Linked DNA regions of Tistrella mobilis. The protein of the gene in region 3 interacts with the protein of the main gene of each other region in a pairwise test. Links are inferred from orthologs where the notes say so. Each region holds a gene or a part of one and is shown on either strand. Other genes may lie near its edges.

Region 1 (9,760 bases), 4.2 Mb from region 3 along the record:
CAGCAGGTCTTGTTCGACCTGCATCTGGTGTCGGATTCAAGCGGCGAGACCGTGAACACCGTCGCCCGCGCGGTGCTGGCGCAGTTCGACGGGGTGGATGCGCGCGAGCATGTCTGGTCGCTGGTCCGCTCTCCGGCGCAGCTGGAAAAGGTGATCCAGTCGATCGAGGCCCATCCGGGCCTGGTCATGTACACGCTGGCGCTCAGTGAATTGCGCGAGCGGCTGGAAGAGGCCTGCCGGCGGCTGAAAGTGCCCTGCGTGCCGGTGCTGGACCAGATCACCGATATCGTCAGCGGCTATCTGGGGGTCTCGGTCTCCCGCCGGCCCGGGCGGCGCCACATGCTCGACCAGGAGTATTTCGCCCGGATCGACGCGATGCATTTTGCCCTGATCCATGATGACGGCCAGTCGCTCTGGGACATCGATGATGCCGATGTGATCCTGGTCGGCGTATCGCGCAGCTCCAAGACGCCGACCGCGATCTATCTGGCCAATCGTGGGGTGAAGGCCGCCAATGTGCCGCTTGTACCGGGCCAGCCCCTGCCGGCCGAGGTGGAAACCGCGACCCGTCCGTTCATCGTGGGCCTGACCACCAGCCCCGAACGGCTGGTGCAGATCCGGCGCAACCGGCTGTTGAGCCTGAACCAGCCCGATGACGGGGAATATATCGACATCGATGCAGTTCGCACCGAGGTGATCGCCGCCCGGCGCCTGTTCGAGCGGAAGGGCTGGCCGGTGATCGACGTGACCCGCCGTTCGATCGAAGAGACCGCGGCGGCGATCTATCAGATGTATCTGCGCCACCTGGGCGAGAGTTGATCCGATGACCCCTGTTTCGACCCGTGACGACACCGATGCGACTGCGGAACCGCGGCTGATCCTGGCCTCGGAGAGTGCCGCCCGCGCGAAACTGCTGGCGGGCGCCGGGCTCGATTTCCTGGCCCTGCCCGCCCGTATCGACGAGGCGGCGGTCAAGGAGGCGATGGCCGCCGAGGGCGCGCCGCCCGAGGATGTGGCGGTGATGCTGGCCGAGATGAAGGCGCGCCGGATTTCGGGCCGTGCCGGCCGTGTGCCGGTGCTGGGCTGCGACCAGATGCTGGTGGCGGACGGCCGCTGGTTCGACAAGCCCACCGGTCGCGACGGCGCCCGCGCAACGCTGGAAGCCCTGTCGGGCCGGCGGCACGAGCTGATCTCGGCCGCGGTGGTGACCATCGACGGCGCCCGGGTCTGGCATGCCATCGGCCGTGCCCGGCTGACCATGCGCCCGCTCTCCCCCGCCTTCATCGAGCATTATCTCGACCGGGCCGGCGAGGCCGTGCTGGGCTCGGTCGGCGCCTATCAGCTGGAGGGGCTGGGCGCGCAGCTGTTCTCGAAAGTCGAGGGTGACTATTTCACCATTCTTGGCCTGCCGCTGATCGAGCTGCTGGACTTCCTGCGCGTGCGCGGCGTGATCGAGAGCTGAGCGGACGGACGCCCGATGACCGAAACCCTGCACCCCGTCTGGATCAGCGGCGCCGCACGCCTGGCCGGCGTGATCGGCCACCCCGTCACCCATTCACGTTCGCCGCGCCTGCACGGCTTCTGGCTGGCACGCCACCGGATCGACGGCGCCTATCTGCCGCTTGCGATCCGACCCGAGGATCTGGCGCAGGTGCTGCCGGCCCTGCCCCGGATGGGCTTTCGCGGCGTCAATCTGACCCTGCCGCACAAGGAACTGGTGCTGCCGCTCTGCGACGAGGTTGAACCGGTGGCCCGTGCGATCGGTGCGGTCAACACCCTGATCTTCGGCGAGGACCACCGCATCACCGGCACCAATACCGATGCCTGGGGCTTCGGTGCCGCACTGGCGGCCGGGGCGCCGGCACGCGATGCGGCGGCACCCGCCCTGGTGCTGGGGGCGGGCGGCGCGGCGCGCGCGGTGGTTTACGCCCTGGCCGAGGCCGGCGCCGCGCGGATCCTGATCGCCAATCGCACGGCGGAGCGGGCCGCGGCCCTGATCCGCGATCTGGCGCCCCACTGCCCGGCGACGGTGCTGGAGGCGGTGGACTGGGCCGCGAGGTCCGATCTGCTTGCCGGTTGCGGCACGCTGGTCAACACCACCAGCCTGGGGCTGCACGGCCAGCCGCCGCTCGACATCGATCTGGGCCTGGCGGATGACCGGCTGGTGGTGTCGGACATCGTCTACGACCCGCTGGAGACGCCGATCCTGAAGGCCGCCCGCGCCCGCGGGCTGGTCGCGGTCGACGGGCTCGGCATGCTGCTGCATCAGGCGGTGCCGGGTTTCGAGCGCTGGTTCGGCGTGCGGCCCGTGGTGGATGCAGCGCTGCGCCGGCATGTCGCCGCCGATCTTCTGATCGGGGAGCCGGCGCCATGCTGATCATCGGTCTGACCGGCTCCATCGGCATGGGCAAATCGACGACGTCGAAGATGTTCCGGCGGCTGCGCGTGCCGGTCTTCGACGCCGATGCCACGGTCCATGCCCTGCTCGCCCCGGGTGGCCGGGCCTTCCGGCCGGTGATCGAGCGCTTCCCCGAGGCGCTGAAGGACGGGCGCATCGACCGGGTGGCGCTGGGCGCCCGGGTGTTCGGCCGCAAGGCGGAGCTGCGTGCGCTGGAGCGGATCATCCATCCGCTGGTGCGTGACGAGCAGCGCCGGTTCATCGCAACCCATGCCCGTCGGCGCGCGCCCATGGTGGTGCTGGACATCCCGCTGCTGTTCGAGGGTGGCGGTGATGCCCATGTCGATGCGGTACTGGTGGTGAGCGCACCCAACTGGATCCAGGCCCGCCGGGTGCTGGCCCGTCCGGGGATGACGCGGGCCAAGTTTCGCGACATCCTGTCGAAACAGGTGCCCGATGCCGAGAAGCGCCGCGGCGCCGATGCCGTGATCCAGACCGGGCTTGGCCATGGCCATGCCTTCCGGTCCCTGAAACTGGCGCTGGACGGCTTCAGCCGCCATCGCCACGAGATGTGGAAGCATCACTGGCACCGGCCGCGGATCCGGCGGCCGGCCGGCCCACGCCGCCGCCCCGGCGGCTGACGGCGCCCCGGTCCGCTTCTGTCGAACGAGGAGCTTCGAGCTTGCGCGAGATCGCCTTCGACACCGAAACCACAGGCTTCGATCCTGCCACCGGCGACCGGCTGGTCGAGATCGGCTGCGTGGAGATCCTGGATCAGGCGCGCACCGGTGCCGAGTTCCATGTCTATATCAACCCCGAGCGCGACGTGCCCGAGGCGGCGGTGGCTGTGCACGGGCTGACGGCCGAACGGCTGAAGACCGAACCGGTCTTTGCCGAGGTCGCCGACCGCTTCCTGGAGTTCGTGGGTGATGCACCGCTGGTGGCGCATAACGCCGCCTTCGACATGCGCTTCATCAATGCCGAGCTGACCAGGCTTGGGCGGGAGCCCATCCCGATGTCGCGATCGATCGACACCGTGCAGATGGCCCGCATCCGCTTTCCGGGCGCGCCGGCCAGCCTGGATGCGCTCTGCCGCCGCTTCGGCGTCGACAACAGCAACCGCCTGCTGCACGGCGCGCTGCTCGACGCCCAGCTGCTGGCCGAGGTCTATCTGCACCTTCTGGGCGACCGCCAGCGCGGTTTCGACCTGGCCGCCGACCGTCGGGGGGGCCCCGGCGAGACCGGTGGCCGCCGCCGCACGGTCGCCCGGCCGCCCCGGATCCACACCCCCACCCCGGCCGAGCTGGAAGCCCATCAGGCCTTCATCCTGAAAGAGGTGAAGGCGGCGATCTGGCTGGCGGAGGATTGAGCCACCGGCCGCCATCTGCCGCCCGGCCCGGGATCACCCGACGACATCCGCATGACCGCGGACGGATACCGATCGGGAAAGCAGGCGATGCCGCAAACGAAACGCCGCCGCCCCTGATCAGGGCGGCGGCGTTTCATGCAGGCGGCTGCGGAGCGACGGCGGGGCCGGCGCTCACGCCATTCACTGCGGCTGGGCGCGGCGCTGCTGCTCGGCCTGGAACAGCTGCACGAAATCGATCGGGTCCAGCATCAGCGGCGGGAAGCCACCGTCGCGGGTGGCATCGGCGATGATGCGCCGCGCGAAGGGGAAGAGCTGGCGCGGGCCTTCGATCAGCAGGAAGGGCTGGATCTGCTCCTGCGGGAAGTTTTCGAGCATGAACACGCCGGCATAGGACAGCTCGCAGAGGAAGGTGGTGTTTTCCTCGTGCTTCGCCGAGGCCGACAGCTTCAGCTCGACCTCGTAATTGTCGTCGCCGAGCGGCTGGGCGCCGACATTCACCGAAACCTGGATGTTCGGCCGGCTCTGGGCCGAGGCGATCAGCGACCGCGGCGCGTTCGGGTTCTCGAACGACAGGTCCTTGATGTACTGAATGGCAAGGCGGAAGCGCGGCGAAGCCTCGGCGCCGGCTGCGCCGTTGCCCTCGGGCGTCTGGGTGTCGGCCATGGGGTGCTGGTCTCCGGGTGACGCAGGTGTTGATCTGGGGCCGATCGGATCGCCGGCCAAGTCGGGCGTAACATGTGCGCCGGCCCGGTGCAAGTACAGCGCCGGAGATGATGACCGGCGGTCGACCGCTGCCTTCCGGGTCAGCGGCCGATCAGCGGCGGCTCGTCGTCCTCGGGGCGGCGGCCAGGGCTGCCCGGGCGATCTGCGGACGTGGAGTACTCGCCCTCGATGATCACGCTGCCGTCACGGCTGCGCCACTGGCTGCCGGGCTGGCCCGGCCCCGGACGGCCGGTCATCACGAAACGGGTGCGGGCCAGGATCTGTTTCTGCATCAGCCGGCGGACCGGCGGCACCAGAAGCAGGGCGCCGATCGCATCGGTGAAGAAACCCGGCACCATCAGCAGAACGGCCGCCAGGGCGAGGAACAGCCCGTCGAAGACCTGATCGACCGGTGCCTCGTTGCGGTTGAGCCGGGCACGGGCCTCGGTCATGGCCTTCAGACCCTGGTGGCGCAGCATGGCGGCACCCGCCACCGCGGTCAGCACGCAGAGCGCCACCGTCGGCAGGGCGCCGATCTCGCTGCCCACCTGGATGAACAGGAAGACCTCGATCAGCGGCACGAAGAGGATTGCGAGAAGCAGAGAGACTGCGGCGACCATGCTTGCCCTTTCCTGAACCGACCCTTATGTAAGGGTGGAGGCGGCGCCGTCCAACCCTCGTCGCGTTCGTGCGACCCCATTTCCCTGCCCGGTCCATCGGGTGCCGGGATCCGCGGGTGCGAATGCCGGCCGGACGCGGCCGACCGATCGTGTTCCGCCGCCGAAATCCTTCGTGCGGACGTCTCCGACGGCCAGGTCCTGATGTCCATGGAATATCTCGACATCCTCTTCTTCGCCCTCGTCGCCGTGTTCGTGGCCCTGCGCCTGCGTGGCGTTCTGGGCACACGTACCGGCCATGAACGGCCGCCGGAAGAGACGCGCAACCCGCTCTCTCCCCGCCGGGCCGAGCCGAAGGCCGCCGAGGCCGGTGCTCAGCCGGGCCCTGCACGCGTGCTCCCCTTCCCGATGTCCGAGAAGGTGATGTCGCTGATCGACCAGCCGGCGCTGGAAGGGGTGGAATACATCCGTCGCGCCGATCGCAGTTTCGATCCCAAGGGCTTCCTAGACGGCGCCCAGCAGGCCTTCGAGATGATCATCGACGCCTTCGCCCGAGGCGACCGCCAGACGCTGGCCATGCTGCTGTCGCCGCAGGTGCTGGCCGGCTTCAATCAGGCGATCGATGCGCGGGAGCGGGCGGGTGAGACCCACAGCACCCGGATCGTATCGGTGCGGGAGCCGCGGATCGCCGAAGCCCGGCTGGCCGGCAGCATGGCGCAGGTGACGGTGCGCTTCTCCACCACCCAGATCAACCAGACGCTGGACGCCGAGGGTCGCGTGGTTGCCGGCGGTGCCGAGGAGATCGACCTGATCGACCTCTGGACCTTTGAGCGCGATACCCGGTCGAGCGATCCCAACTGGATCCTGACCGCGACCCGCAGCGGCGAATGACCGCAATGCGCGGCCGCAGCCTGCGCCTTGCGGGCGCCTTCGCCGTGCTTGCGCTGACCGGGGCGGCGCTGATCGGCGGCTGGTATCTCACAACCCGCAATCTGCCGGCGCCAGAGGCACCCCCTGCCCCCCCGCCGGCGGTGACGGGTGAGGGGCCGCGCTTCACCCGCATCGCCTTCGGCGACCTGCCGGGCTGGGACGACGACGACCAGTCGGCCGCACTCGGCGCCTTCCAGATCTCGTGCCGGATCATGCTGCGCCGGCCGGTGGAGGCCCCGATCGACCGGGGCGGGCGCTTCGGCACGGTCGGCCACTGGCGGGATGTCTGTGGCGCGGCGGTGGATCTGCCGCTGGACGATGCCGGTGCCGCCCGGGCTTTCTTCGAGCGCCATTTCAACGCCTGGCAGGTGGCGAAGCCCGATGGCGACACCAGCGGCCTGTTCACCGGCTATTATGAACCGGAACTGGCCGGATCCCTGACCCCCGACACCCGCCATGACGTGCCGCTCTACCGCCTGCCGGAAGATCTGGTGGTGGCGGATCTGGGGGCGTTCGACGAGGCACTCGACGGCCGCCGCCTGGTCGGGCGGGTGGCCGACGGCCGTTTCGCCCCCTATTACGACCGCGCGGCGATCGCCGATGGCGTGCTCGACGGCCGCGGGCTGGAACTGCTCTGGGTGGATGATCAGGTCGATGCCTTCTTCCTGCAGATCCAGGGCTCGGGCCGGGTGCGGCTGCCCGACGGGCGGGTGCTGCGGGTGGGCTATGCCGGGGCCAATGGCCGGCCCTATCGCTCGATCGGCAAGGTGCTGATCGATCAGGGGGAGATGAAGCCGGAAGACGTGTCGCTGCAGAGCCTGCGCGCCTGGCTGGCCGCCCATCCTGACCGGATGGCCTCGATCCTGGATCAGAACCCCTCTTATGTATTCTTCCGGCTGCTGGACGACGACGGACCGCTGGGCGCCATGGGCGCGGTGCTGAGCCCGGGCCGGTCGCTTGCGGTCGACCGCTCGATGCTGCCGCTGGGCGCGCCGGTCTGGCTGGATGCGCGCTATCCCGCAGGCGTCGGTGCGCTTTCGGAAACGCCGCTCCGCCGGCTGATGATCGCCCAGGATACCGGCGGGGCGATCAAGGGGGCGGTGCGCGGCGACGTGTTCTGGGGGCCGGGCGATTTTGCCGAACTGGTCGCCGGACGCATGAAGGAACGCGGCGGTTATGCGGTGCTGCTGCCGCTCGCCATCGATCCGTCGACGCCGCCTGCGCCGGAGACGCCGTCAGCGGGCAGTTGAGCCCGGTGAAGTGACCGGCAGGCTTGCCTCCGCGGCCACATCGCCCCATCCTCGTCCGCAAATGCCGGCCGGCATCGCCCTTGTGCGGTGCCTGTCCGAAGCTTCAGAAGGACGAGAGACGGTGAATACCCCAACCGAGACGGCGGGAAAGCCCGCCCGTGCGCGCGCGCCGGCCACGGTCGGCCTGTTCGCGACCTGTCTGGTGGATCTGTTCCGGCCGAGCGTGGGGTTTGCCACCGCGAAGCTGCTGGAAGAGGCGGGCTGCCGGGTGGTGGTGCCCGACAGCCAGACCTGTTGCGGCCAGCCGGCCTTCAATTCGGGCGACCGGGCCGATGCCCGCGCGATCGCCCGCGAGGTGATCGCCACCTTCGAGCCCTTCGATTACGTGGTCGTGCCGTCGGGATCCTGCGGCGGCATGATCTCGCACCATTATCCCGAGCTGCTGCGCGACGACCCGGATTGGGGGCCGCGCGCACGCCGGCTGGCGGCGAAGACCTATGAGCTGATGGCCTTCCTGGTCGATGTCCGCGGCCTGGAAGGGGTGAAGGCGAAGCTTGACGCCACCGTCACCTATCACGACAGCTGTTCCGGTCTGCGTGAGCTGGGGGTGAAGGCGCAGCCGCGCAAACTGCTGGGCACGGTTGAGGGGCTGACCCTGAACGAGCTGCCGGGGGCGGAGGAATGCTGCGGTTTCGGCGGCACCTTCTGCGTGAAATACCCCGAAATCTCGGGCCGCATGGTCTCCAACAAGGTGGCCGACATCCGGGCGACCAATGCCGATCTGCTGCTGGCGGGCGATATGGGTTGCCTGCTGAATATGGCCGGGCGGCTGAAGCGCGAAGGCTCGACCATCCAGGTCCGCCACGTGGCCGAGGTTCTGGCCGATATGACCGACACCGCAGCCATCGGCGACACCGCCGCCGGCGCGGGCCGGCGCTGAGCGGGAGGGCGATCCGATGGAGGCCACCAGCCACCGCTTCAAGGACAATGTCCACGAGGCCCTGGGCGATGCCAATCTTCAGGCCTCGCTCGCCAAGATCCGCTCGGGCTTCGTGCCCAAGCGGGCCGCCGCCGCGGCGGCTCTGCCCGAGTTCGAGACGCTGCGCGACCAGGCGCGCGACATCAAGAACCACGTGCTCGGCCATCTCGACATCTATCTGGAACGTTTCGCCGAGGCGGTGGAGGCCCGCGGCGGCAAGGTCCATTGGGCCGAAACCGCGGCCGATGCCCGGCGGATCATCCTGGACCTGGCGCGCGCCGGCAATGCCCGCACCATCACCAAGTCCAAGTCGATGGTGACGGAAGAGATCGCGCTCAACGACGCGCTGGAGAAGGCCGGGATCGAGCCGATCGAAACGGATCTCGGCGAATACATCATCCAGCTGGCCAAGGAGCCGCCGAGCCACATCATCGCGCCGGCGATCCACAAGACCAAGGAACAGGTGGCGGAGCTGTTCCTGCGCCATCACGGCCGCTATGGCAAAACCGAGCGTCTGACCGAGCCGACCGACATGGTCCGCGAGGCGCGCGAGGTGCTGCGCCAGAAATATCTGGACGCCGATGTCGGCATCACCGGCGCCAATTTTCTGGTCGCCGAGACCGGATCGATCATCCTGGTGACCAACGAGGGCAATGCCGACCTGACCCTGTCGCTGCCGAAGCGCCATATCGTGCTGGCCGGCATCGAGAAACTGGTGCCGACGCTGGAAGATGCCTCGACCATGCTGAGGGTGCTGGCGCGGTCGGCCACGGGGCAGGAGTTTTCGTCCTACACCACGCTGGTCACCGGCCCGAAGCGCGAGGGCGATCTGGACGGGCCCGAGGAGTTCCATGTGGTGCTGCTGGACAACGGCCGCTCGGGCATGGTCGGCACCGAGTTTCAGGACATGCTGCGCTGCATCCGCTGCGGCGCCTGCATGAACCACTGCCCGGTCTATGGCACCGTCGGCGGCCATGCCTATGGCTGGGTCTATCCGGGGCCGATGGGGGCCGTGCTGACCCCGGCGCTGATCGGCGTGGAAGAGGCCGGCCACCTGCCCAATGCCTCAACCTTCTGCGGGCGCTGCGAACAGGTCTGCCCGGTGCGGATCCCGCTGCCGCGGATGATGCGTGCCTGGCGCACCCGGGAATTCGAACGCCATCTCAGCCCCGCCTCGCAGCGCTGGGGGCTTGGGGTCTGGGCCTGGTTCGCGAAGCGGCCCCGGGCCTATCGCCTCGTCGCGCGCACCGCGGCCGCCCTGCTCGGGCGGATGGGCCGGTCTCAGGGTCGGCTGAAGCGGCTGCCGCTGGCGGGTGGCTGGACCCGTGTCCGCGACATGCCGGCGCCTGAAGGCCGCAGCTTCGTGGCCGCCTGGAAGGCCGATGGCCGCCCGACCGAGGCGCCGGGGGCCGCCACCGCCCGCCGCCATCGCGGGTCTGCGAAGGAGCAGGGCCGATGACCATGTCCCATGGCGACGATGCCCGCGCCCGCATTCTGGGCGCGGTGCGCGCCGGC
Region 2 (10,842 bases), 1.8 Mb from region 3 along the record:
CGCGGCTCCCCCCCCGCCGGGAGGTAGGGGCTGGTGCCCGCTAGACGGCGCCATAGCGACGTTCGCGGCGTTTGTATTCGGCGAGCGCCGCATCCAGCGCCGCCGCGTCGAAATCCGGCCACAATGTCGGAACGAAAATCATCTCCGCATAAGCCAGCTGCCAGAGCAGAAAGTTGCTGATCCGCTGCTCGCCGCTGGTCCGGATGATCAGATCGGGGTCCGGCAGATCATGGGTCTGAAGACGCGCACCGAAAGCCTCCTCGTCCAGCTCATCCAGATCAACCCGACCGGCAGCGGCTTCGGCGGCCAGCTCTCGTGCCGCGGCCAGAATCTCAGCCCGCCCCCCGTAGCTGATCGCGATGGTCAGGACCATTCCCGTACAATGCCGTGTCCGCTCCACAGATCGGTGCAGCAGGTCTTGCATGTCAGGTGACAGCCGTGAACGGTCGCCGATAAAATTGAGGCGAACATTGCGATCGATCAACAACTTGACCTCCCGGTCGAGATAGAAGCGCAACAATCCCATGAGGTCACGGACCTCATCGAGCGGGCGCTTCCAGTTCTCGGACGAGAAGGCGAAGAGGGTGAGATAACCGATCCCGTGCTCCGCGGCGCGATCGATCACCTTCCGAACCGATTCGGCCCCACGATAATGACCGACGGTGCGCGGCAGGCCGCGGGCTTTCGCCCAGCGGCCATTGCCGTCCATGATGATCGCGACGTGGCGCAAGGGGGGATCTGAGACCAGCGCCATGGGGCTCGGCTCCATCCTGAGGGGACGCGCTCCGGGCTCAGACCTGCATGATCTCCTTTTCCTTCGCCGCCACCAGGTCGTCGATCTGCTTGATGCGTTCATCCGTCACGGTCTGCACGCGCTCAGAGGCGCCACGCAGCTCGTCCTGGCTGATCTCGCTGTCCTTCTCAAGCTTCTTCAGCTTATCGAGGCCGTCACGACGAACATTGCGCACAGAAATTCGGGCCTGCTCACCGTAACGCGAGGCCACCTTGCCCATCTCGCGACGACGCTCTTCGGTCAGTTCCGGAATCGGCACCCGGATGACGGCGCCCTCGCCGATCGGGTTGAGACCGAGACCGCTGTCGCGAATCGCCCGCTCAACCGCCTTGGCGAGGCTCTGATCCCAGACCTGGACCGACAGCATGCGCGGCTCGGGGACGCTGATGGTCGCGACCTGGGAGACCGTCATCTCGGAGCCGTAGGCATCGACACGCACCGGCTCCAGCAGATTGGCCGAGGCGCGGCCGGTGCGCAGACCCGCCAGCTCATGCTTCAGGGCGTCGATTGCGCCGTCCATGCGGCGGCGGACGTCCTTGATGATGTCATCCTTGGACACGGTTCAGGCCTCGTTGGTAATGATGGTGAAAAGTCCCCGACCGAGCATCACTTCGGCAAAGCCGCCGGCATGATGGAGGTTGAAAACCACGATCGGGATGTTGTTATCGCGAGCCAGTGTGATGGCGGAAGCATCCATCACTTTCAGGTCACGCGAAAGAACTTCCAGATAGCCGAGGCTGTCATAGCGCTCGGCGCGCGGGTCCTTTTTGGGGTCGGCGGTGTAGACACCATCGACCTGAGTTCCTTTCAGGAGCGCATCGCAGCCCATCTCCACCGCGCGCAAGGCTGCGGCGGTATCCGTCGTGAAGAAGGGGTTGCCGGTACCGGCGGCAAAGATCACCACCCGGCCCTTCTCCATATGCCGCACTGCCCGGCGCCGGATATAGGGCTCACAGATGCTCGACATCGGGATGGCGGACTGCACGCGGGTTGCCACGCCGATCCGCTCCAGCGCGCTCTGCATGGCCAGCGCGTTCATGACCGTGGCCAACATGCCCATGTAATCGGCCGTCGCCCGCTCCATGCCGGTCGCGGCGCCGGAGATGCCGCGGAAGATGTTGCCGCCGCCAATCACCAGGCAGACCTGCACACCCATGGACTGCACGGACCGGATCTCGCCGGCAACGCGCTCCACCATATCGACGTCCAGACCATACTGGCGATTGCCCATCAACGCTTCGCCCGAGACCTTCAGCAGGACCCGGCGGAACCGCGGGGTGGAGAACGACATGGATTGTCTCCTGTTCGACGACGCTGTTCGGCCCGGAGAGGATGCTACCGGATCCGGAGTGGCTACGCCGGTCTGGGCGGAACGGATGCGGACGCGGTAAGTCGGCCGCGGCAGCGATACCGGGCGCGGGCCGTGTAACGTATAGCCGTGCGCGCGGGCCAAGGCAACCACCGCAACGGCCGGCACCGCACTCCCGGCCGGAGCAAAAAAGGGGCGCCCGTGGGAGCGCCCCTCTTCCGTATCCGCAGACCTGCGGGGTGATCAGGCGCCGAGCGCCTTCTCAACCTCAGCCGCGAAGTCCTCCTGCTTCTTCTCGACACCCTCGCCGAGTTCGAAACGGGCAAAGGCCTTCAGGGTCACCGGCGCGCCGACCGTATCCTTGGCATTCTCGACGACCTTGCGGATCTTGGTCTCGCCGTCGATCACGAAGATCTGCTCAAGCAGGCAGACCTGCTCGTAATACTTGCGGATGCGGCCTTCGACCATCTTCTCGATGATGCTCTCGGGCTTGCCGCTCTCGCGCGCCTGCTCGATCAGCACCGCGCGCTCACGGTCGAGGGACTCGGCCGACACGTCGGCGATGTCCAGCGCCTCGGGGCGCGCAGCTGCGGCATGCATAGCGATCTGGCGGCCGAGCTCGGCCAGCTTCGCCTTGTCTCCGGTCGATTCGAGGGCGATCAGCACGCCGATCTTGCCCAGACCCTCTGCGATCTGGTTGTGGACGTAAGCGGCGATCACGCCATCGGTCACGTCGAGCACGGCTGCGCGACGCAGGGCCATGTTCTCGCCGATGGTCGCGATCAGGTCGGTCAGCTTCGCTTCGACAGTGCCGCCATCGGGGTAGGCAGCGGCCTTCAGCGCCTCGATATCGGCACCGGCCTCAAGGGTCACACCCGCGACCTTGGCAACATAGTCCTGGAACTTCTCGTTGCGGGCCACGAAGTCGGTCTCGGAGTTCACCTCGACCACCGCGGCACGCAGGCCGTCGACCTTCACGCCGACCAGGCCTTCAGAGGCCACACGGCTCGCCTTCTTGGCGGCCTGCGCCAGGCCCTTGGTGCGCAGCCAGTCGATGGCCGCGTCCAGGTCGCCATCATTCTCGGTCAGCGCCTTCTTGCAGTCCATCATGCCCGCGCCGGTCTTCTCGCGGAGCTCCTTGACCAGGGCAGCAGTGATCTGAGCCATGATTCCACCTCGTGTGAGTTCTGTTGCGAACGCAGTCGCCAGACGGCGCATCGCGTCACGGAAATCCTGCGGGTCCGGGTTCGCATGTCTCGCGGCGATGGGCCGCATGCGCCCTGCCCGTCTTCGGTTCTGTCGTCGATCCGGTCCGGAAACGCGAACGGCGGCACCCCGGGGCGCCGCCGCATCGCCAGCCGCCCCCGGGGAGAGGGCGGCCGTTCGTCCGTGGTCCGGATGCGTCAGGCCTGGGCCTCGCCCGCGGTCTCGGCAGCCTCTTCGACCACCTCGTCCTCGGCGCCCTCGTCATCGAGATCGACCGAAACCGGATCGGCCAGTGCGCCGAGATCGGCGCCCGAGCGGATCATCTCCTGCTGGATGCCGTCGAGGACCGCGCCCGAGATCAGCTCCAGATAAAGCTGGATCGCCTTGGTCGAGTCGTCATTGCCGGCAACCGGGAAGGTCACGCCGTCGGGGTTCGAATTGCTGTCCAGGATCGCGATCACCGGAATGCCCAGCTTCGCCGCTTCGCGAACTGCCAGCTCTTCCTTGTTGGTGTCGATCACGAACAGCGCGTCCGGCAGGCCGCCCATGTCCTTGATGCCACCGAGCGACGCCTCAAGGTTGTCGCGCTGACGGGTCAGCTTCAGCAGCTCCTTCTTGGTCAGGCCCAGATCGGCCTGCTGGTCGAGAAGCTGCTCGATCTCACGCAGACGGCGGATCGAGTTGGAGATGGTCTGCCAGTTGGTCAGCATGCCGCCGAGCCAGCGGCGGTTGACGTAGTACTGACCGCAGCGCTTCGCGCCCTCGGCGACCAGCTCCTGCGCCTGGCGCTTGGTGCCGACGAACAGCACGCGGCCACGGTTGGCGACGATGTCGCGCACCGCTTCCATCGCACGATAGAGCTGCGGCTGGGTCTCGCGCAGGTCGATGATGTGGATGCCGTTGCGGGTGCCGAAGAGATACGGCGCCATGCGCGGGTTCCAGCGGCGGGACTGATGCCCGAAGTGAACGCCGGCTTCGAGAAGCTGACGCATGGTAAAGGTGGGAAGCGCCATGGAAAATCGTCCTTTTCCGGTTCGGCCTCCGCGAGGTTGAGATCGGCACCGGCATCGTATCCCGAGGTTCCCCCTCAGGATGCGACGGCCACCGGTACCGACACCGGAGCGACGCCGACCGCCCTTCCCCGTGTTGCCACGGGCATGCTGGCAGTTGGCCGCGGACCTCGCGTGCGTGTGAACGCCCCGACGAAACCCTCGCCGGGACGGCCGCTCTATAGCCCGGGCGGCCGAGTTTGGCAAGGGTTTAGCGGGCAATCTGCGCCGTTTTCCGCCCTTTTGGGCCGGTTCAGGCCTCGATGGCGTCGATCACGCCGGGGGTGATCTTGAGCGCGGCCTTCAGGGCCGGCGTGATCGAGACCGGCTTGGGCAGATCCAGGCGCACGACCTGACGCTCTCCCTCAAGGTCGATATCCAGCTCCAGGGTGATGCGGCCGCGACCTTCGGGTTCCCGTTCGATCAGCCGACGGATGAGCGCCAGCGCCCGCTCTTCGGCCACCTGGATGGTCAGACGAGCAGAGGACGAAGCTGCGACATCGTCGAGCGAGCGGACGTTCTGGGCCGTCAGCCGGACCGTATCTTCGCGCCACTCGCCACTTGCCTCGATCAGCAGCGGGACGCCCGGCTCCAGCAGATCGCGGGCCTGGGACAGGGTTTCGGAGAACAGCGTGACCTCGAACACGCCGGTCGGATCGGAGAGCTGGGCAAAGGCGAACCGGCTGCCCTTGGCCGACCGGCGTTCCTGCTTGGCGATCAAGGTCCCGGCAAGCTTGAGCCCCGCCGCCCCTTCCCGCTCCAGCTTGGCCGCCAGATCGCCGGCCCTCACCACCCCCAGCCGGTCCATGACCTTGTCATAGGCATCGAGCGGATGGGCCGAGAGGTAGAAGCCCACGGCCTCAAGCTCCCGCTTCAACTGCTCCATCGGCATCCACGGGTCGACCTGGGGCATCGGTGGCTTGGGTACGGCCTCGCCACCGGGGCCGCCGAACAGGCTGACCTGGTTGCTCTCCCGCTCTTCCTGGGCAGCCTGCCCGTAGCGCAGCACCATGTCGATGGCGTTCATCACCTGCGCACGATTGGCGTTCAGGCGATCGAAGGCACCGGCCTTGGTCAGGCTTTCCATCATGCGCTTGTTGATGATCTTGGTGCCGAGCCGCGCTGAAAGGTCGAAGAGATCGGCATAAACTCCGCCCTTCCGGCGTTCGGCCACCAGCTCTTCCATCGCCTGCGGACCCACTTGCTTCAGGGCGCCCAACGCATAGAGGATCTCGCCCTTGGGCGCCGCCTTGGTCCGGCGCACCGAAAACACGGCATCCGACTGATTCACGTCCGGCGGCACGACCCCGATCTTCAGCCGGTTCAGCTCCTGCCGGAAACCGGCCAGCTTGTCGGTGTTGTGCATATCGAGCGTCATGGAAGCCGCCATGAACTCGACCGGCCAGTTGGCCTTGAGATAGGCTGTCTGATAGGCAACAAGTGCGTAGGCTGCGGCATGTGACTTGTTGAAGCCATAGCCTGCGAACTTGGCGATCTGATCAAAGATCAGGCCGGCGGTCTCCTTGTCGACCCCGTTGGCGACGGCCCCCTTGGTGAAGCTCTCACGCTGGGCATCCATCTCTTCCTTGATCTTTTTGCCCATCGCGCGGCGCAGCAGATCGGCCTGACCCAGGCTGTAGCCCGCCAGCACCTGGGCGGCCTGCATCACCTGCTCCTGATAGATCATGATCCCGTAGGTTTCCTCCAGGATCGGCTTCAGCATGGGATGCAGGTATTCGGCCTCTTCCGAGCCGTGCTTGACCGCAATGTAGCGTGGGATGTTGTCCATCGGACCGGGGCGATACAGCGCCACCACCGCGATGATGTCCTCGAACTTGTCGGGGCGCATCTTGCGCAGCACGTCACGCATGCCCGAGCTTTCCAGCTGGAACACGCCGACGCCTTCGCCGCGCGCCAGCATCTCGAAGCTCTTCCGGTCATCCAGAGGCACCCGGTTGATGTCGAAATCGGGCTCGACCTGCCGTATCAGACGTTCGGCCGTGGTGATCACGGTCAGGGTCTTCAGCCCCAGGAAGTCGAACTTGATCAGCCCGGTCTGCTCGACATACTTCATCGAAAACTGGGTGACCGGCATGTCGGAGCGCGGGTCGCGATAGAGCGGCACCAGTTCGTCGAGCGGCCGGTCGCCGATCACCACACCGGCAGCATGGGTCGATGCATGGCGGTAAAGGCCTTCGAGCTTGAGCGCGATGTTGATCAGCCGCGCGACCTGCTCGTCCTCGTCGCGTGCCCGCTGCAACGCCGGCTCGCCGTCGATCGCCTCCTGCAGGGTAACCGGATTGGCAGGGTTGTTCGGGACCAGCTTGCAGATCTTGTCGGTCTGACCAAAGGGCATGCCCAGGACGCGGCCGACATCGCGCAGCACCGCGCGGGCTTGCAGCTTACCGAAGGTGATGATCTGGGCGACCCGGTCGAAGCCATAGAGTTCGCGGACGTGCTGAATGACCTCGTCACGGCGATCCTGACAGAAGTCGACGTCAAAATCCGGCATCGACACGCGTTCGGGGTTCAGGAAACGCTCGAACAGCAGGCCGAACCGCAACGGGTCGAGATCCGTGATGGTCAGCGACCAGGCCACGACCGAGCCCGCGCCGGAACCGCGGCCGGGCCCGACCGGAATGCCATGTGCCTTCGCCCACTGGATGAACTCCGCCACGATCAGGAAGTAGCCGGGAAAGCCCATCTTGACGATCACGTCGAGCTCGTAGTCCAGCCGCTCCCGATAGGGAGCCGCGACGGCCTCGCGCTCCGCCTCGTCCATGGCCGGCGTGTAGACGGCCGTCTCCAGGCGCCGCTCCAGCCCTTCCCTCGACAGTCGGCGAAGTTCGTCCTCTTCCCGCGCATTCGGATCACGGGTGGATTTGGGCAGGATAGGCTTGCGGAACGGCGCCTTGGCTGCACACCGCTGCGCAATCACCAGCGTATTGTCCACCGCTTCGGGCAGATCGGCAAACAGCGCCCGCATGTCAGCGGCCGACTTAAAATAGTGGTGCGGCGTCAGACGGCGGCGGTTGGTGTCTTCGATATGGCGACCTTCCGCGATGCACAGCAGCGCATCATGAGCCTCGTACATCGCCTCGGTCGTGAAGAACACGTCATTCGTCGCAACAAGCGGCAGATCGAGATCATAGGCGATCTCGACCAGCCCGGGCTCGCTGTCCGCCTCGGCATCGGGCGGGGTCTCACCCGGAGCGCAGTGACGCATCAGCTCAATATAGAACCGACCGGGAAAAATCGCTGCCAGGCGCCCGGCCTGCGCCCGCGCCTCATCATCGCGCCCCTCAAGAATACGTGCACCCACCGGACCGTTGGGGCCGCCCGACAGGCAGATGACATCGGACGAGAATTCTGCCAGAACCTGTTCCGATACCTGGGGCGTCTCCCCAGTCGGCGTGTCCATGAAGGCCCGGCTGACGATGCGGCCAAGATTGTCATAGCCGGCGCCGGTCTGCGCCAGCAGCACAAGCGGTTCAGGCTCCGGCCGCCGGCCGAAGCGGTCCTCTCCGGCCGCACGGGTCAGCCGGATGATCATGCCCAGGATCGGCTGGATGCCCTCCTTAGGCAGGGTGGAGGAAATCTCCATGGCCCCGAACAGATTACCGGTGTCGGTCACCGCCACCGCCGGCATCTTCTGCGCCTTGACCAGTTTGACCAGATCCTTGGTCTTCACCGCCCCTTCCGACAACGAATAGGCGGTATGGACGCGAAGATGGACGAAATCGGCATACGACACAGGTAAAGGCGCTCCATCGCTCAGGGCGGGGACGATCCCCGAAATCTGGACCAAATCCCCGCCCGGAGCAACCTCGGGCGCGGTCGGCGCCCAGCGCGTCAGTTCAGCCGGGTGGAGAGATGCGCGACGATGTCATCGGTTGCCGGCGTCGGCCCCTTGCACTGCTGACAGGTCTCGATCAGGCGGTAGTCGCCGCGATAGTCGTCATCGGCGAACCAATGAGTCAGCGCCCGGAGCGTGCGGGCGCGGTAGTCCTCCTGCTCCTCTCCCAGAGCTGCGAGCGGGGCATGATGGATATAGGTGCCGAACAGCTCTTCACACATCTCGACATACCAGCGGGTATCGAGAATCGCACGGTGCCAATATTCATCTGCCTCCACCCCGGGCGCGTGATAGCTGTCAGGATCGAGGAACATGAGCGCGAGGAACTGCTTCAGCTTCATCTCGGCCCAACGGCACTTCTCGACTGACCAGCCAAACCTCGCTGCGCACATCTCGTTGATGCGTGAGAAGTCATAGGCCTCAAGGCGGCCGAGAACGGCAACCAGCCGATCATTCAACGGATCACGATGCAGATTCAAAGGAAGAGTCATCGGCAGTCTCCCGCAAAAACATCACAGGCCCGGCCAAAAACCGTGCAGCGGCTGCGGCAGGGCCGTCCGGAAAGCAAGAAGGCGGTGTCGGAACACGTCGTAGAAAGCCTGCGCTGCGATCAGACGCCTGACGGCTCGCCTGTCGACGGCAGTGCTGAAATTCTATTACAGGTTTATTATTGTCGCAATAAATTTCGCATTTATTCGAGATACATGCGACCTCTAGGCGATCATAAAATCCAGGCGAGGATCAGCACGGTTGGCGGCGATCTCCAGGATCTCGGCCGTAACCACCCCCTGCGACACGAACGGATCTGCCGCGACCCGCCTCTCGACCTCCTCACGCGAGAGGCCATGGATGACGACAGCACCGCCCTGCCCCGTTGCGAGACTGCCCGCAAGCACGAACCGCCCATCGGCGAAGCCGTCGTCCAGCCATGCCCTGTGCCCGGCCAGAGCCCCGGCAGCCCGGTCACGATCAGCAAACCTCAGCACCACAACGAACATTTTCGGCCAACTCCTTCGGTTTCCTCGTCCGGCCAGTCTGCCGACACATCGATCGAGGCCCCATCGAAGATGTTGAACAGTCTGATGAAAAAATTTTTCAGGCAGCGACACCGTCGAGCACTGGTCCGAGGTTCCGCAAGGCACGCGCCAGGACATCGGCTACGGCCCGGACGCGGGGTACACGCGCCATTTCGGGATGGATCAGAAGCCAGAGGCCGAGTGACAGACCCGGCAACGGCGCCGATACCCGGACCAACCCCGGAACCGCCGCGCCGATGAAGCAGGGCAGCACCCCGAACCCGATGCCCGATCGGATGGCCCGGGTGGCCCCCGGAAGGCTATTGGCGCGAAAACGGATCTGCGATGGCCGGATATTGGCCGCGACCCAGCGTGCCGGCCCCGTACAGGCGAGCCCCTCGTCATAACCGGTCCAGGGCGCATCAGCGGGATCCCGCCCGTCCCATGTTCGGGCCAGCGCGGCATCGGCATGAACGGCCATCGCCACCGTCCCCACCCGCCGCCCCTTCAGCGACAGCTCCGGTGCATCGGTTACACGCAGGGCGATATCGGCGGCGCGCCCCGCCAGCGACAGGACGTCGTTCGAAATCACCAGTTCAAGAGTAACGTCCGGCAGATCCTGACAGAGCGTGACCAGCAGGTCCGGAAGCAGGTACTCGGCGACGGCATCCGGCGCCGTCAGCCGCACGATGCCCCGTTGCCCTTCGTCCCGGCCGCGGATGCGGCCCTCAAGGGCCTGGATGTCGGTGCGCAGGCGAGCCGCCAGATCGCACATCTCCTCTCCGGCTGCCGTCAGACGCCAGCGGGGCGGCGTGCGGTCGAACAGCCGCACGCCCAGGCCGGCCTCGATCTGCCGCAGGCGTCGGGAGAGGGTCGGGTGACTGATCCTGAGTGCCGCTGCCGCAGCAGTTACCGTACCCTGCTCGGCAACCGCCAGGACCAGACGCAGATCATCCCAATTGAGGCCAAAGGCTTGCGACATGATCCCGACCCACGCCCAAAGCTGCCAGGGAGCAGCACTGTGACCACTCCCCAGCTATAGCCCGGCGATGGTCAGACGGCAAATATTCCCGGCCGGACCTGACGCCAGGGCTGAAGCTCCTCCAGATCCCGCCCGAGTTGCAGCAGAAGATCCTCCCGGCCCATGCCGGCCGCGAGCTGGATCGGCACCGGAATGCCGTCATGCAAGCCGGCAGGCAACGCCATCGCCGGCAGGCCGGTCATATTGAACTGGGCGGTGAAGGGAACCGTGTCAAACAACCGGTCATACCAACCTTGCGCATCAAGATGGGGATCGCTCTGGTCAAGATAGCCAAGCGGCACTGGCACATCCTTCAGAACCGGCATAAGAATAATGTCATAACTCCCGAAGAATACTCCAAAATTTCGCGAGACCATATTCATCACCATGAAGGCCTGCTCGACATCCATTGCGGTCAGCCTGGCTCCTGCCTGCGCACAGGCCATGGTCACCGCCTCGACATTATCCGGCCCCGGCTGCAGGTTCAGCATCTCGGCCATACCGTAGACCCCCGCCGCCAGGAACGACATCCAGGCAGTGAAGTTCGCTCGATGGAAGGCTGCCACATCGTAATCCGGCACCGCTTCTTCGA
Region 3 (9,771 bases):
TCAGCATGGTGAAGGATCCGATCACCCACCAGGCGGCCGTCTCCAGGAATTCCTCGATCAGGCTGTCGGCCAGCACATCCGGATGGTCATCTCCCTGGCCCACCTGCAGGATCAGCGGCCGGCCGTCGACCTGCACCCGGAAGCCGGTGCCGGTGACCGGGCGCCCGGCGGCCTCGCCGCGGAAGGGGTGTCCCAGATCACCCAGCCCGTGCGGGTCGGCATCGGCGGCGGTGCGGCTGCCTGCGGCCGGCAGCAGCTCGCTCAGCGGTCCGCGGACCCCGGCTGAGCCCAGCAGGAAACCTCCGGCCTCGTCGAGCAGCGCGAAGGCCTCGTTCCCCGCCGGATCGGCATAAAGCGCCGCGATCGCGGCCGGCGGATCGAAGACCGGGTCTCCTCCCGCGCCGATGGTCAGATGGCGCAGCACCTGGCGGGCCTGGGTCTGAAGCGACTGGTCGTCCAGATCACCCCGGACATCCTGCAGTTCCAGCACCAGCGCCGTCAGCATGGCCGCCAGAACCAACAGGGCCGCCAGCACCGCGCGAACCGCAACCCTCCGGCTCAGCGACCAGCCGCGATCATGCCGCCCCCGATCATACGCTTCAGGCCCCGCCATCGACGCCCTCGCCGCCGTCCAGCAGATAGCCCAGACCACGCAGCGTATGGATGCGCACGGCCGAGCCGGCGCCCTCCAGCCGCTTGCGCAGCCGGTGGACCAGCACCTCCAGCGTGTTGGCGCTTGCGGCATCGTCGAAGCCATAGACCGCGGCTTCGGCCGAATCCTTCGGCACCACCCGGCCCTGCCGGCGCAGCAGCACCTCCAGCAGCGCGGTCTCGCGCCGGCCCAGCGGCACCAGCCGCCCGCCGACCCTGGTTTCGCGCCCGACCGTGTCGAAGGTAAGGTCGCCGCAGGTGATCGTCAGGCCCAGCGCCCCGCCCGGCCTGCGCATCAGCGCCCGAACCCGTGCCACCAGTTCGGGCATGGCGAAGGGCTTGGGCAGATAGTCGTCCGCCCCGCCATCCAGCCCCGCCACACGGTCTCTGATGCCGTCGCGGGCGGTCAGGATCAGCACCGGCACGGTCAGCCCCCGCCCCCGCCAGCGGCGGACCAGCTCCAGCCCGTCGACATCCGGCAGGCCCAGATCCAGCACCACCACATCGAAGCCGGCGACGGCGAGGGCCGCCTCGGCCCCCTCGCCGTCCTCGACCCGGTCGACCGCGAATCCGGCCGAGGTCAGGCCCATCACCACGCCTTCCGACAGGCGATCGTCATCCTCGACCAGCAGCACCCGCATGGCGGTTCCCGTCGCCTCCCCGTTCCCGCCTCCTTCCGCCCCCTGCGCCGTCAGCCTTCGGCCAGCCATTCATCGATCAGCCGGCGGGCGATCGAGATCCGGTTGGGCAGGCTGACCGGCGACAGTTCCGGATCCTTCAACTCGTCGCGCTGCACCCAGATCGCGTCTTCCAGCTCGTGGCGATCGACATCCAGCGGCCCGCCTTCCAGGATTTCGGCCCGGAAGCCGACCATCAGCGAGGCGGGGAAGGGCCAGGGCTGACTGTGGCGATAGGTCACCTTGCCGATCTTGAGGCCGACCTCCTCGGCGATTTCCCGGCGGACGCATTCCTCAAGGCTCTCGCCCGGCTCCACGAACCCCGCCAGCGTGGAATACATGCCGGCCGGAAAGCGCGGCTGGCGGCCCAGCACGCACCAGTCGTCCTTGTGCGCCAGCATGATCACCGCCGGGTCGGTGCGCGGGAAATGGTCGGCACCGCAGCCGGTGCAGCGGCGGACATGTCCCCCCTGCTCCGACCGGGTGGGTGCGCCGCAGACGCCGCAGAACCGGTGGCGGCTGTGCCAATAGGCCATCGCCCTGCCATAGGCGACCAGGGATGCCTGCTGCGGGTCCAGCGTCGCGGCCGCCTGGCGCAGATCGATCGGGATCGCGGCGGCCGCCTCCATGGCGGGATCGTCCATGGGCAGGCGGCCGATCAGCCCGGGCAGATCCTCGACGCGGGTGACGTCCACGGCAAAGACCGGCCGGCCGTCCATATCGCCCAGAAAGACCGGCGGATCCTCCAGCAGGTCGCCGGCGGCATCGATCAGCCGGCCAAGTTCCGCCAGCAGCGCCATGGTCATACCGCCGGCCGTGGGGGCCACGATCGTCTGATCGCGCCAGATCAGCACGCTGCGCGCTTCCGGGGCGGCGGCGCGGGCGGCGATCCAGTCCGGATCCCGGCGGTGGCGTCCGGCGCGATCGATGCGCAGGCCGGCGAGCACATTGGGGCGGTCGGGATCATGCGGGTCGTACATCGGGGTCGTCCTCGGACTTTGGCGGAACTTCGCGGCTCTTCACGGCAATGGCGGGAACGATAGCACCATCGCCCGGGGCTGTCCCGCCGCCGGCACGCCGCCGCATCCGCCGGCCCGCCTCCCGCGGAGGCTGCACAGCGGGCTTGCAAACCGGGGGCCTCATCCCCATAGTGACCCGCGGAAGGCTGGCGCGGACGGAGAGCCTCGCCAACCCGGTCAGGGCCGGAAGGCAGCAGCCGTAACGAGTTGCGATCCGGGTCGCTGTCCAGCCTTCCACCTCATTTGCCAGCCTTCCACCTCACTTGTCCTCGCCTGCCTGCCTCGATCCCTCTTCCGGGCCGCGCCGCCCTCTTCCCAGAGATCCCGACCGGAACCCGGCATGACCGCATCCGACATCGCCGCAGAGCCAGCCCCGACCGCAGATGCGGCCGGCGGCGCCACGGCGACGGGATCAGCCGCAACGGGGACGCCCGTCGAATACCGCGTTCTCGCCCGCAAATACCGCCCCCGCACCTTCGCTGAGCTGATCGGCCAGGATGCGCTGGTCCGCACGCTGACCAATGCGATCGAGACCGGCCGCCTGGCCCATGCCTTCCTGCTGACCGGCGTGCGCGGCGTGGGCAAGACCTCGACCGCCCGTATCATCGCCCGGGCGCTGAACTGCACCGGCCCCGACGGCACCGGCGGGCCGACACCCGCGCCCTGCGGGGTGTGCGAGAACTGCCGCATGATCGTCGAGGACCGCCATGTCGACGTGCTGGAGATGGACGCGGCCAGCCGCACCGGCGTCAACGACATCCGCGAGATCATCGAGGGCGTGCGCTATCGCCCGGTCGGTGCGCGGTTCAAGATCTACATCATCGACGAGGTCCACATGCTCTCGACCAGCGCGTTCAACGCGCTGCTCAAGACGCTTGAGGAACCGCCGGCGCATGTGAAGTTCATCTTCGCCACCACCGAACTGCGCAAGGTGCCGGTGACGGTGCTGTCGCGCTGCCAGCGCTTCGATCTGAAACGGGTCGAGCCCGAGGTGCTCTCCGCCCATTTCTCCCGCATTGCCGGGATCGAGGGGGCAGAGATCGACGATGCGGCCATGGCGCTGATCGCGCGGGCCGCCGACGGGTCGGTGCGCGACGGCCTCTCTTTGCTCGACCAGGCCATCGCCCATGGCGCCGGCCGCGTCACCGAACATCAGGTCCGCGACATGCTGGGCCTCGCGGACCGTGCGATCGTGGTCGACCTCTTGGACCGGACATTGTCGGGCGATGTCGCCGCTGCGCTCGCGATCATGGATGATCAGGCCCGTGCCGGTGCCGATCCGGCGGTGATCGTGGAAGACATGCTGGCGCTGGTGCACCTGATGACCCGCGTCAAGCTGGCCGGTGCCGAGGGCAAGGGCCCGGTGTTGACCGCGGCCGAGCGCGATGCCGCCCATCGCATCGCCCAGCGCCTTGGCATGGCCCATCTGGGCCGCGCCTGGCAGATGCTGCTCAAGGGTCTGGGAGAGGTGCGCCTCGCCCCCGTGCCCCAGGCTGCGGCCGAGATGGTGGTGATCCGTCTGGCCCATGCCGCCGACCTGCCCGACCCGGCCGAGCTTGCCCGGATGCTGAAGGATGCCGGGACGGGCGGCCCTGCGGGTGGTGGCTCCGGAGGGCCCCCGCCCCGCCCTAGCCCGGCCGCCGGGGCGTCTCAAGCGCCGACCCCGGCGGCGCCAAACCGGCGCCCCCTCGAACCGCCCCGCGCGGCCCCTTCTCCACGTCCGATCGAGGCCCCGCGCCCCGTCGAGATATCACGTCAGATCGAGACATCACGTCCGGTCGAGGCCCCGAAGCCTGCACCCGCGGCCCCCAAACCCGTGCCGGCCCCAAAATCCGGGCCGACAACCAGATCCGAGCCGACAACCAGGCCCGAACCGGCCGCCGAACCCGAGCAGCTGCTGCCCGACGAGATCCGCACCAGGCTCGATCGCTGGCGCGAGATCATCGACCTGCTGCGCCGGCATCGGGAGATCCGGATCGTGCCGGAACTGCGCGCCGCGGCCCATGTCGCCGAAATTACGGTTACGGCTGCCGAACGCCGGCTGGTGCTGGCCTTCGAGCCGGGGACCGATGGCGGGCTCGCCACGAAGCTTCAGGATCTGCTGAGCCGGATCGACGACGCCCCCTGGCAGGTGCTGGCGGCCGGCGCCCTCAACGATCCGGCGCTGGCCGCCGCCGCACGGGCGACGCCGACGCTGGTGCAGTACGACGAGATGCGCAACCGGCGCATGCTGGCGCTGGCCCGCCGCCATCCGATGGTCGAGGCCGTGTTCGCGGCCTTCCCCGGGGCGACGCTCGAAGCCGTCACCCCGATCTTCGCCGCCGGCACTGCTGCCGAACAAGGCGGCGGCCAGACCGAGATCGAGCGGCTGGATGCCGAGATGTTCGACGGCATCTTCGACGAAGAGGCCTATGGTGCCGGCGACGAGGATGCCGCCGGGGCCGATTACGATGCGCGGTTTGCGGATTTCTGACCGCGCATCGCCCGCCGGGGCGGTGCAGGGCTGGCGCCGGCCGCCCCCCGCCTTTATATAGCAGCCAACATCCGATCCCGACCCGAGGAGCCCTTGTGATGCGCAACATCGGCCAGTTGATGAAGCAGGCCCAGAAGATGCAGTCGAAGATGGCCGAGATGCAGGAGCAGCTCGCCAAGGTCGAGATCTCCGGCCAGTCGGGCGGCGGCATGGTCACTGCGGTGATGACCGGCAAGTCCGAGCTGCGCAGCCTGAAGATCGACCCCAAGCTGGTCGATCCGGAAGAGGTCGAGATGCTGGAAGACCTGATCGTCGCGGCGGTGAACGACGCGAAGAAGAAGGTCGAGACCTATGTCAACGACGAGATGCAGAAGATGACCGGCGGGCTGAACATCCCCGGCATGGGCAACCTGCCCTTCTGATCCCGTCGGCAGTCCCATGACCGATACCGGCGGGGCCGCCTATGTCGAGACCCCGCCGCCCCCGGCCCTTGGCGGGCTGGTTCGGGCGGTGTGGTCGTCGCGGGCCGCCGCCGGGCCCGCGGCCCCGTTCCTGGTTCTGCCTGATGGCTGCATGGATCTGATCCTGGCCTGGGGTGGCGGTGCCGATCCCGAACTCATCCTGGCCGGCACCGATCCCGTCGCCCGGATGGTGGACCACCGGCCCGGCCGGCAGCGCCTGGGCCTGCGCTTCCGCCCCGGCTGTCTCGGCGCCCTGATCGACTGTACCCCCCGCGATCTTCTCGGCCAGTCGCCCGATGCGGCCCCATTGCTGCCGCAGCCCCTGCGCGACGCCGCCCGGCGCCTGCTCGACCGGCCCCGGGATGCCCGGTCCCGCCAGGCACTCGCCGCAGCACTCGCGGGCCTGGCCGAAACCCGCCGCCGCCATCTGCCCGACCCGGCGCTTGCGGCCGCACTGGCGGCTCTTGACGCGCCGGCACTGGTCGGCAAGACCGCAGCCGCCCATGGCTTCGGGCAGCGCCGCTTCGACCGCGCCATCCGCCGCGCCACCGGCCTCTCCCCCCGCCACCTCGCCCGGATCTTCCGGCTGCAGCGGCTGCTCGCCACCGTAGTAGCCGATCCGGCTATTTCTCTCGCCGAATTAGCCGTTTCGGCTAATTTCGCCGACCAGCCGCACATGACCCGCGAGACCCGTGCCCTCACCGGCCTCTCCACCGGCCGGCTGCTGGCGGAGCTGGGTGTCCGAAAGCTTCAAGACGCCGACCCCGTCCGGGGGGCAGACTGATCCGGTATCCAACCCCGGAGAGAGACCATGACCCCCGCCACGCTCGGCTATGTCATCCGCCACGTCCCCGACGTCGCCCGCAGCGCCCGCTTCTACGAAGCCGTCTTCGGCCTCACGGCCCGGCTGATCCATGAAAGCGGCAGCTATATCGAACTCGACACCGGCACCACCACCCTCGCCTTCGCAACCCCCGGGCTGATCCGCGAGTTGGGCGTCGACCCCGGCACCGCGGGCCAGACCCCGCCCTTCGGCACCGAACTGGCCTTCGTGGTCCCCGATGCCGAGGTCGAGGCCACCGTCGCCCGCGCCGTCTCGTCCGGCGCCACACTCGCCGTCGCCCCCGTCCGCCAGCCCTGGGGCCAGCTGGTCGCCTTCCTCCACGACCCCGACGGCCTGCTGATCGAGGTCTGCGGCCCGGTGGGCGGGTGAACCATCTGCGCGAACAGGCATGACAAAGACGTACTGAAACCTGTATTCTGATGGGCTGCCCGTTTTCTGGAGCCTGTGTCATGCCTGCCGCGGCGAATGCGTCATTGATCGACCTCATGCCTGCGCCCGCCGCCGCGCCGGACTGGATCGCGCTTGAGTCCGAACTGCCGTGGCTGAACGACCTCGCCGGTTGCCCGCACGACCCCGTACACCATGCCGAGGGCGATGTTCTGGTTCATACCCGTATGGTGGTGGAGGCGCTGACCGCATCCGAGGCCTGGATGCGGCTGCCGGAAGCGGATCGTCTCTGCGTCTTCGCTGCCGCTCTGCTCCACGATGTCGCCAAGCCTGCGACCACGCGCATCACTGCCGACGGCCGCGTGTCGCAGCCGGGCCACTCCCGCAAGGGCGCCATCATGGCGCGGGCAATCCTCTGGCGGATGGGCATACCTTTTGCACTCCGCGAGCGGATCTGCACCCTGATCCTGCACCACCAGATCCCGCTTTTCCTGATCGAGAAGGATCCGATCGAAGCGCGGCGGCGGGCGATCGAGATCAGCCTTGGCGCCCCCAATCATCTGCTGGCGATGCTGGCCGAAGCCGATGCCCGGGGCCGGATCTGCGACAATCCGCAACGCCTGCTCGACAATATCGAGCTGTTCCGCGACCTCTGTGCGGAAGCAGACTGTTTCGACACCGCCTTCAACTTCCCGGACGATCACAGCCGGATGCGCTTCTTTGAAACCCGGCGTACTGATCCTGCCCATCCTCAGCACGACGATACCCGCCTCACCGTCACGATGCTTGCAGGCCTGCCCGGCGCGGGCAAGACCAGCTGGCTGAAGACAGCGCAACCTGAACTTCCGGTTGTGGGATTGGACGAGATCCGCACCAGCTTCGGCGTAGGGCATGGTGAGATCGAGGGCCGGGTCCTTCAGGAGGCCAAGGCGCGGGCCAAGGCCCATCTGCGGGCCGGCACCGACTTTGCCTGGAGCGGCACCAATCTCGGCCGCGAATCGCGCAGCCAGTGGATCGGCATGTTCCGCGCCTATGGCGCCCGGGTCCGCATCGTCTATGTCGAGACCGACGAACCCGGCCTGCGCCACGGCAACCGCAAGCGGGCAGCCCGGGTACCTGATGCCGTGATCGACCGGATGATCGGCCGGTGGGAGGTGCCGGACCAGACGGAAGCTCATGAGGTCGCGGTCGTGCTGCGCTGACCGGTGGCAGATGCATATACCGCCGGCCCCGTGTCATGACATTCATGCCGCCCAGCCATTCATCCTCCGGGCTTGTACGGCAGCCGTGGCCGCCCGACATGTCAGGGGCGGGACAGGCCGGAACCGGCCCATGTCCCGGCGGATTTCCCCTCCAGACCCGGAACACGGAGCCCGAGCATCATGCCGAAGAAAACGCCCGCCGCCGACCTCGCCACCCCGTCCGATCTCGGCGGCAAGAATGCCCGCGGAGTGGCCGAGGTGCTGAACGCCATTCTGGCCGACAGCTTCGCGCTCTACCTCAAGACCAAGAATTTCCACTGGCACGTGTCGGGCCCGCATTTCCGGGACTATCACCTGCTGCTCGACGAGCAGGCGACCCAGATCCTGGGCACCACCGACCAGATCGCCGAGCGGGTCCGCAAGATCGGCCACACCACGCTGCGCTCGATCGGCCACATCTCGAAACTGCAGTCGATCAAGGACAACGACGCCGAGTTCGTGTCGGCCCGCGACATGCTGACGGAGCTGCGCGAGGACAATCTGGCCCTGGTGAAGCAGCTGCGCGAGGCCAAGGAGATCGTCGACGAGGCGAAGGACAACGCCACCTCCGGCATCCTGGACGAGTGGACCGATCTTGCCGAGCAGCGCGCCTGGTTCCTGTTCGAGGCCGCGCGCGAGGGCTGAGCCCGGCTCAGACGCTGACCTTCGCCCGCCGGAGCAGGCGGCGGAGCCCGTCATCGTCCAGATCCGCCACCGCCAGCATCGCCGCATAAGGGTCGCCGTCCAGACCGAGCACCGCCGCGAAGGCGGGCTCGGTCTTGAGGCCCCGGTCGCGCGCAGCGATCACCTGCCGTCGCAGGCCCGGCCCGCCGAGGGCGAGCAGCCGGCGCTCGACCTCGAAATGGCGCCAGCCCGGCTGCTCCGCCACCGGCAGCGGGCTGCCGAAGATTTCGACCGGCCAGCCGGCCGAGACGAAGCGCACCACCACCGGCCGGCCGTCGCCACACCAGCGATGCATCGAAAAGCCGGGCAGGTAGCGGAAATCGGCCCAGGCCACCGCCGCCAGCGCCTCGGGATCGGGGGCATGGCACAGCAGGTCGATATCGCTCTCCGGCCGGTCGAGACCGAGCGGCGGCGTGCCGGCCGGATGCGGATCGAAACCCGCAAGCCGCCCGGGATAACCGATCCGGCGCAGGGCTTCCTGGTAGGGCACGCGTGGGGTCATGCCCCTGATCCTGCAACCCTTCACTGCCGCCGTCCAGCATCGCCGCACTGCCCCAGGCCTAGGAAGCGACGGGCGACTGACCTATAGTCGGCATCCGTCTGCCCGCACCAAGCCCATTCCGGACCACGAGACCCCATGGCCGCACCCGAGATCGAGAAGCTCGTGACCCTGCTCGCCCGCCTGCCGGGTCTGGGCCCGCGCTCGGCCAGGCGCGCGGCACTGACCCTGTTGAGACGGCGCGAGGCGCTGATGATGCCGCTGGCGGACGCACTGGCCAAGGCGGCGGCCGAGGTCAAAAGCTGCACGATCTGCGGCAATCTGGACGCCCGCGACCCTTGCGGGGTCTGCGCGGACGAGCGGCGCGACCCCGCCCAGCTCTGCGTGGTGGAACAGGTGGCGGATCTCTGGGCGATGGAGCGGGCCGGCGCCTTCCGGGGCCGCTATCACGTGCTGGGCGGCACGCTCTCGGCCCTCGACGGCATCGGCCCCGACGAGCTGGGCATCCCGAAACTGGCGGCGCGGGTGGCGGAAGGCGGCATCACCGAAGTGGTGATGGCCCTGCCCGCCACCGTCGACGGCCAGACCACCGCCCATTACATCGCCGACCGCCTGACAGAGGCGGCACCCGAGGCCAATATCACCCGCCTCGCCCATGGCATGCCGGTGGGCGGCGCGCTCGACTATATGGATGACGGTACCATTCAGGCCGCGCTCAAGGCGCGGCGGCCGGTCTGAGGGAACGCCCCCGCCGATGGCCCGCCTGCTGCTGCTCACCGCCGGTACCGAGGGGGATGTCCGCCCCTTCGTCAATCTGGCGGCGCGGCTGGTGGCA

The links.
Region 1: the proteins of P7L68_RS08390 (region 3) and dnaQ interact in binary tests that used the Escherichia coli proteins (3 or more experiments, as listed by UniProt). The link is inferred for Tistrella mobilis from one-to-one orthologs.
Region 2: the proteins of P7L68_RS08390 (region 3) and dnaE interact in binary tests that used the Escherichia coli proteins (3 or more experiments, as listed by UniProt). The link is inferred for Tistrella mobilis from one-to-one orthologs.

What each region holds. Positions count from the first base shown.
Region 1 is NZ_CP121017.1:4,726,067-4,735,826, reverse strand. The notes cover bases 1,951-4,923. They hold dnaQ (DNA polymerase III subunit epsilon), read left to right. Parts: upstream 1,951-3,080; coding sequence 3,081-3,767; downstream 3,768-4,923. Other genes in these bases: P7L68_RS26970 (FxsA family protein), read right to left, coding at 4,571-4,923; secB (protein-export chaperone SecB), read right to left, coding at 3,948-4,430; coaE (dephospho-CoA kinase), read left to right, coding at 2,371-3,039; P7L68_RS26990 (shikimate dehydrogenase), read left to right, coding at 1,951-2,377. Also shown: P7L68_RS27000 (pyruvate, water dikinase regulatory protein), read left to right, coding at 1-819; P7L68_RS26995 (nucleoside triphosphate pyrophosphatase), read left to right, coding at 824-1,462; more of P7L68_RS26990, read left to right, coding at 1,478-1,950; more of P7L68_RS26970, read right to left, coding at 4,924-5,089; P7L68_RS26965 (Tim44/TimA family putative adaptor protein), read left to right, coding at 5,291-5,977; P7L68_RS26960 (murein transglycosylase A), read left to right, coding at 5,974-7,266; P7L68_RS26955 ((Fe-S)-binding protein), read left to right, coding at 7,388-8,206; P7L68_RS26950 (LutB/LldF family L-lactate oxidation iron-sulfur protein), read left to right, coding at 8,223-9,704; P7L68_RS26945 (lactate utilization protein C), read left to right, coding at 9,701-9,760. UniProt on the Escherichia coli protein: DNA polymerase III is a complex, multichain enzyme responsible for most of the replicative synthesis in bacteria. The epsilon subunit contain the editing function and is a proofreading 3'-5' exonuclease.
Region 2 is NZ_CP121017.1:2,412,620-2,423,461, forward strand. Bases 4,411-8,465 are described here. They hold dnaE (DNA polymerase III subunit alpha), read right to left. Parts: upstream 8,112-8,465; coding sequence 4,611-8,111; downstream 4,411-4,610. Other genes in these bases: P7L68_RS16755 (hypothetical protein), read right to left, coding at 8,210-8,465. Also shown: P7L68_RS16720 (phosphatidate cytidylyltransferase), read right to left, coding at 1-54; P7L68_RS16725 (isoprenyl transferase), read right to left, coding at 41-754; frr (ribosome recycling factor), read right to left, coding at 792-1,313; pyrH (UMP kinase), read right to left, coding at 1,356-2,084; tsf (translation elongation factor Ts), read right to left, coding at 2,346-3,269; rpsB (30S ribosomal protein S2), read right to left, coding at 3,506-4,321; more of P7L68_RS16755, read right to left, coding at 8,466-8,704; P7L68_RS16760 (YciI family protein), read right to left, coding at 8,927-9,211; P7L68_RS16765 (LysR family transcriptional regulator), read right to left, coding at 9,309-10,211; P7L68_RS16770 (amidase), read right to left, coding at 10,283-10,842. UniProt on the Escherichia coli protein: DNA polymerase III is a complex, multichain enzyme responsible for most of the replicative synthesis in bacteria. This DNA polymerase also exhibits 3' to 5' exonuclease activity. The alpha chain is the DNA polymerase catalytic subunit.
Region 3 is NZ_CP121017.1:571,432-581,202, reverse strand. What follows is about bases 2,270-5,253. They hold P7L68_RS08390 (DNA polymerase III subunit gamma/tau), read left to right. Parts: upstream 2,270-2,687; coding sequence 2,688-4,820; downstream 4,821-5,253. Other genes in these bases: P7L68_RS08385 (YbaB/EbfC family nucleoid-associated protein), read left to right, coding at 4,919-5,242; nudC (NAD(+) diphosphatase), read right to left, coding at 2,270-2,308. Also shown: P7L68_RS08410 (sensor histidine kinase), read right to left, coding at 1-613; P7L68_RS08405 (response regulator), read right to left, coding at 600-1,292; more of nudC, read right to left, coding at 1,343-2,269; P7L68_RS08380 (helix-turn-helix domain-containing protein), read left to right, coding at 5,259-6,065; P7L68_RS08375 (VOC family protein), read left to right, coding at 6,093-6,494; P7L68_RS08370 (AAA family ATPase), read left to right, coding at 6,575-7,714; P7L68_RS08365 (Dps family protein), read left to right, coding at 7,895-8,398; P7L68_RS08360 (DUF4269 domain-containing protein), read right to left, coding at 8,406-8,939; recombination mediator RecR, read left to right, coding at 9,075-9,674; P7L68_RS08350 (glycosyltransferase), read left to right, coding at 9,691-9,771. UniProt on the Escherichia coli protein: Part of the beta sliding clamp loading complex, which hydrolyzes ATP to load the beta clamp onto primed DNA to form the DNA replication pre-initiation complex.